One region of the Erwinia papayae genome, then DNA from elsewhere that is predicted to be linked to it. Evidence: riboswitches for the same ligand, from Rfam matches in the RefSeq annotation. Region 1 holds a riboswitch; the other holds the start of a gene.
What was found. A riboswitch is a leader RNA that binds a small molecule or an ion and turns the genes downstream of it on or off. The one in region 1 is predicted to bind thiamine pyrophosphate.
Positions count from the first base shown of each region.

Region 2: another riboswitch for thiamine pyrophosphate. It lies ahead of thiC (phosphomethylpyrimidine synthase ThiC); the one in region 1 lies ahead of thiM (hydroxyethylthiazole kinase).

Region 1 covers NZ_JBZCHT010000009.1:317,929-321,121, forward strand. Annotated here, with positions in the region: gene AC3RPL_RS06305 (hypothetical protein) at 1-195, opposite strand, end outside; gene AC3RPL_RS06310 (putative T6SS immunity periplasmic lipoprotein) at 441-830, opposite strand; gene AC3RPL_RS06315 (hypothetical protein) at 846-1,208, opposite strand; TPP riboswitch at 1,754-1,850, shown strand; gene thiM (hydroxyethylthiazole kinase) at 1,885-2,676, shown strand; gene thiD (bifunctional hydroxymethylpyrimidine kinase/phosphomethylpyrimidine kinase) at 2,673-3,193, shown strand, end outside.
Region 2 covers NZ_JBZCHT010000013.1:643,797-646,989, forward strand. Annotated here, with positions in the region: gene nudC (NAD(+) diphosphatase) at 1-721, opposite strand, end outside; gene rsd (sigma D regulator) at 806-1,312, shown strand; TPP riboswitch at 1,434-1,534, shown strand; gene thiC (phosphomethylpyrimidine synthase ThiC) at 1,622-3,193, shown strand, end outside.

The DNA of each region.
Region 1 (3,193 bases):
ATAATCAATTTTTCCCGCTTCGAACAGCTGCTCCAGCAGGGTAAAATTATCTGCGGGTGTGACGTTGCAACGGCTGTTTAACTCGGTATCCCGCAGGGTGAATGCGTGGTCGCCACGGGCGATCTGCCGGAGATATTGCAGCATCTGAAGTGCGGCAACGCTTATGCCATACTGTTCATTAAGTGGTCTGTTCATCTCGGTTACCCTGTCTCAGCGGCCTGACTTTAATCAGCTCTCAACTCAGCGGACTGTAGCAAAAAGTTCCGGATCGGAACATCAGGGATTATCGATGGCAGTAACAGGGAAAACGCAGCGCTGGTCTGCGTGGTAAAAGGTCACATTGTGGATTGTGCGTCATAGTAACCCTGTCTGGCTTGATTCGCATTGGTTGGAATAATCAACGCAGCGTCGGCGCGCTGTCAGTTGTTTCGCCTGAAAATTTATTGGAGATTTTCAAGAAAAAAATTCCCTGCTTCGTCTTTTTGCAAACTAAAGGTGTTTATGAGGCGATATTTTTTCTTATCATCGTCAGTTGTAATACCCATCAAGACGGACCATCTGCCTTCCTGCCATTTTACTTCCGGATACGAAATGCACTCCTCATAGACAATGCCTGGAAAGGTTGATTTCTGCGGGGCGTACCAGAAAGGTACCCAGTCTTGCTGTGATTTTTTATATATCATAACCCCCTGACTTTTCATTTTTTGGTGATCGGTTTTAATCTCTGAAGGCATTTTAAAACAAGGGGCGTTATTCTTAATCTCGACATCTAATTGATGAACCCAGGGTTTTTCAAGATGGCAGCCATTAAGCAAAAAAAATAGCGCCAATCCATGCCAGATTTTTCATGGAAAATTCCTTTTGGCAGAGGGAACGCTGAGAAAACCACGCATCACCCACTGATAGCTTTTTAAAAGATTTGGACCTCTGATGCCGGTAAAATTTGATATTTCATCAAATCCTGAGCGGCCAAACTTCAACAACCAGAAATAATCAGCAATCATGCTTGCCTGAACTTCCATACCGTAGTCGGAAATCAATTTATGATTTGGCAGCGAGTAACGGTAAGACACAGTCCAGCTAACTAAGCCGCGTATCTTTACGTTGAGTCCTGATTGATATTGCCAGACGTGAGTCATTTCGTGAATAAACCAATGTTGATAAACCGGCAATGCACGCGAGAAATCCCTCTGATAATGTTTGGGCATGAAATATATATTGCCATCAGGTGTTACAGCGGTATCTTGATTTTGCAGTGTAAATGGGAATGGCTTAAATTTTAACTACGGAATAATTTATTGCATTTTTGAAAATGGATTTGCAATGCTTATTTCTCCTGGCGTCAGTCTCCGTGACTCTTTTTCATCTGTGCTCATTGTCGCTCTCCTTGCTAAATTAAGCGTTAAGATAATAACATTTATTCTTTCTTTATCAAAGCACAGGTGCTGTCACTGTTTTTTTTTGATACCAGTCAGTCTTCCTCAGGAAATAAACAGCTGATTTCAACTTTAAAAAAGAATCAGCTAAAAATAAACGTATATGAACTGGTAATTATTCTGATGAATTACAGGCTATTGTAACTGGTAACGACAGCCAGATTTTCAGGAAACAATAATTTGCCATCCATTTTGCGCAATCTACACCTCAGGCGACACCAGTCATCCCCTGACGGTAATCGACAAACCTGGAGCGGCCAGGCCTGCTTGCTTTGCAAGTGACACATCCCGTATGCTGGCGAAAGTAATGAATTTTACGCAATGACTCGGGGTGCCCTTCCACGTGAAGGCTGAGAAATACCCGTAATACCTGATCTGGATAATGCCAGCGTAGGGAAGTCAGATGCTCAGCGCATCGCCTTCCCGATCGCCGGTTGGGAGCACAGCAATGACACAACCCCTGCTTTTTACGGCCAGCCAGGCCCTCTCTTCACTCAACCTGTTTCGTCAGGCCTCGCCACTGGTGCATTGCCTGACCAATGACGTTGTGCAGACGCTGACCGCCAATGTGCTGCTGGCGCTGGGAGCGTCTCCGGCGATGATAACCGAACCGCAGGAAGTCACTGAGTTCAGCGCGCTGGCTGATGCGCTGCTGATTAATGTCGGCACCCTGACTGTGGCCCGCAGCGAGGCGATGCTGCTGGCGGTTAAAACTGCATGCCAGGCGGGTAAAACCTGGGTGCTCGACCCGGTAGCGGTGGGGGGACTGACCTTTCGCAGTGATTTCTGCCGACACCTGCTGAACTATCACCCGACCGTCATTCGCGGCAATGCATCAGAAATCATCGCGCTGGCGGGTCTGGGGGGCAGCGGTCGCGGGGTGGATACGTGCCATCCGCCAGAGGCGGCGCTGGAGGGCGCATTCAGCCTGTCGCAGCAGAGTGGCGCGATAGTTGCGGTCACCGGGGCGGTGGATTATGTCACTGACGGCGAGCAATGCCGGCAGATACCGGGAGGTTCTCCGTTAATGACCCGGGTGGTCGGCACCGGCTGCGCCCTCTCGGCGGTAGTCGCCGGGTTCGCCGCGTTGCCCGGAGAGAAACTGAATCATATCGCCAGCGCCTGTCGGGTAATGAGCCTGGCCGGGGAAAAAGCAGCCTCCGCCGCCAGCGGACCGGGAAGCTTTACGCCGCTGTTTCTCGACGCCCTGTATAAACTGGACGCGGAGGCGATGGCATGAAACGTATCAATGCACTGACCATTGCCGGTACCGATCCCAGCGGTGGCGCAGGAATTCAGGCCGATCTGAAAACCTTCTCCGCGCTGGCAGCCTACGGCACCAGTGTGGTCACCGCGCTGGTGGCGCAGAACACCTGCGGCGTACAGGCACAGTATCCGGTGTCGCCGGATTTTGTCGCCGTCCAGTTGTCATCGGTGCTCAGCGACGTGCGTATCGACAGCATGAAAATCGGTATGCTCAGTGAAAGCGCCATTGTCGGGGTGGTGGCCGATTGTTTACAGGCAGCGGCTGTTCCCTGGGTGGTGCTGGATACGGTGATGCTGGCGAAAAGTGGCGATCCTTTACTCTCTCCTACGGCGGTGGCGACGCTGCGACAGCGGCTGTTACCCCTGGTTTCTCTGGTCACGCCCAATCTGCCGGAAGCCGCCGCGCTGCTGGACTGTGATATCGCCCGTGATGAAACAGAAATGCGCCAACAGGGAAGGGCGCTGCTGGCGCTGGGTTGCCAGGCCGTGCT
Region 2 (3,193 bases), on a different contig from region 1:
CCACCGTTCCCACCGGTGGCAGAGCTGGCAAGGCATCAAAGCGATACCAGCCCGCATCCAGCAGCTCTTTCGGATCGATGTTGATGTCGCCACTGTGATAATCCGCCATAAATGCCACCATCAGTGATTGCGGAAACGGCCACGGCTGCGAGGAAACATAGCGCAGATTTTTCACCGTAATGCCGCTCTCTTCCATTACTTCTCGTGCCACGGTCTGCTCCAGCGTTTCCCCCACTTCGACAAAACCAGCCAGCACCGTATAGATGCCGTTACGGTGTCGGGTGTGCTGAGCCAGCAGGATCTCATCGCCACGACGAATCGCCACAATGATGCAGGGGGCGAACTGCGGATAGTAACGCTGACGACAGTGGTTGCACAGGCAGGCCCACTCCGTTTTGCTGTGAAGCATCTGATGGCCGCAGTAGCCACACCACTGATGTGAGCGATAGAACTCTGCCAGTTGTACCCCACGTCCGGCAAGCTGAAACAGCCCGACATCCTCACTGAGAAGTTGTCGCACCGAGGCCATTCCCTCTTTGCGGCTGGCACAAATCAGAAATACCGGCTCGCCCAGCCATTCACCAATTAGCGATCCCTGTAAACCTGCCAGTCCGAAATCTTGTGCGCTGCCTCTGGGAAGCTGACCTTCCGGCAACCAAAGTTTCTGTTCATGGCTGACAATCCACCAGCCAGCGTCTACGCTTGAGATCTCACGTTGCATAAATTTGCTCATCCTCCACTTCACAGGCACTCTGTACGACGGGATTGCTCTCAGATATTAAAAATAACACTTACGGAGTCACTCATGCTTGACCAGTTAGACGTCCTGAGCGCACGCGTTGGCGGATGCAATGAGCTGGTGGACTTTTGTCTGCAATTACGTAAGCAGCTGTTAGTTGCTTATTATCAGATGGTTGGCATCAAGCCTGTCAAGGATTCGCTGACCACGCTCAATGAAAATGCGCTGGACACCTTTTGCCAGACCCTGGTGGATTATCTCTCCACCGGCCACTTCACCATCTACGAACGCTTTATCAAAGAGATGGAAGGCAGTAAGCAGCTGGCCAAAGCCGCATTAATTTATCCCTCGCTCCAGGCCAATACCGAGCAGATCATGCAGGTTTATGATTCACATCTCGAAACCGCTATCGATGATGATAACTACCGTGAGTTTCAACAGGCTTTATCCGCCGTAGGCGAAGCGCTGGAAGCCCGTTTTACCCTGGAAGACAAGTTTATCCAGCTGGCGCTGGAGAGAAATGTGCAGCAGCTGGCCCCGGCAAACGATGCCGCACTGGCTCGTCCGGCCTGAAACGTTACCAATTTGTAAAAATCTTGAGCTTTGCTGAAAGCCCCTTTATGCTCAGGGGGCAATAAAGTGACCGACTGTTAGTGGTCATTCTCATTCTGCCTCTCCCCATCGGACAGCAGAATTCATCTTGTCGGAGTGCCCTTCGGGGCTGAGACCGTTAATTCGGGATCCGCGGAACCTGATCAGGTTAGTACCTGCGAAGGGAACAAGAGTAAACATCCAGTGAGGTTATGAGGCCTGCGGCATCATTCCTGCGCTTACTCCCGCCGAGCTCCGGACAAGCCATTTTCCCTGATTCAGGAATGTGCTATGTCTACCGTTGATAAAAAACCTACCCGCCGTGAACAACGTGCTGAAGCCCAGCAGTTTATTGATTCTTTACAGGGCAGCGCTTTTCCCAATTCCAGACGAATTTACCTGACCGGCTCCCGGGCCGATATCCGCGTACCGCTGCGTGAAATTCAGCTCAGCGCAACGATGGTTGGCGGCAGTAAAGAGAACCCGCAGTTTGAAGAAAACGAGCCGGTGCCGGTGTACGATACCGCCGGACCTTACGGCGATCCGGATGCACAAATCGATGTACACGCCGGACTGGAGCCGCTACGTAAACGCTGGATAACCGAGCGCGGGGATACCCATCCCGTTGAGCAACTCAGCTCGCGCTACAGCCAGCAGCGTCTGGCTGATGAAGGATTAGATCAGCTACGCTTTGCTCATCGTCCCGTTCCGCAGCGGGCTGTGCCCGGACGCAGGGTCACTCAGCTGCACTATGCCCGGCAGGGCGTGATTACCCCGGAGATGGAGTTTATCGCCCTGCGTGAAAACATGGGCCGCGAGCGGATCCGTGGCGAGGTGCTGCTTGCGCAACATCCGGGTAACAGCTTTGGCGCGCAACTGCCGGAGGCGATCACCCCGGAGTTTGTTCGTCAGGAAGTGGCTGCCGGACGCGCCATTATTCCCGCCAATATCAATCACCCGGAATCAGAGCCGATGATCATCGGGCGTAATTTCCTGGTGAAAATCAACGCCAACATTGGCAATTCTGCGGTCAGCTCCTCGATTGAGGAGGAAGTGGAAAAACTCGTCTGGGCCGCCCGCTGGGGAGCCGATACGGTAATGGACCTCTCTACCGGGCGTAATATCCACGAAACCCGCGAGTGGATCCTGCGTAACAGCCCGGTGCCGATTGGCACCGTACCGATTTACCAGACGCTGGAAAAAGTGCATGGCATAGCAGAAAACCTCAACTGGGAAATCTTCCGCGATACCCTGCTGGAACAGGCGGAACAGGGAGTCGACTACTTCACTATTCACGCCGGTGTACTGCTGCGCTATGTACCGATGACCGCGAAGCGCCTGACCGGCATTGTTTCACGCGGTGGATCGATTATGGCGAAATGGTGCCTGTCGCATCATCAGGAGAGCTTCCTGTATCAACACTTTCGCGACATTTGTGAAATCTGTGCGGCTTATGATGTCTCCCTGTCGCTGGGTGATGGCCTGCGGCCAGGCTCCATTCAGGATGCTAACGACGAAGCCCAGTTTGCCGAGCTGCGTACGCTGGGTGAACTGACCCGCATCGCCTGGGAGTACGACGTGCAGGTGATGATCGAAGGTCCCGGCCATGTGCCGATGCAAATGATCCGCCGCAATATGACTGAACAGCTGGAGCATTGCCACGAGGCCCCTTTCTATACGCTGGGGCCGCTGACCACCGATATCGCGCCGGGTTACGACCACTTCACTTCCGGGATTGGCGCCGCAATGATTGGCTGGTTTGGCTGCGCCATGCTGTGCTACGTCACGCCAAAAGAGCACCTCGGATTGCCAAATAAAGAGGATGTCAAACAAGGGCTGATCACGTACAAAATTGCGGCCCAT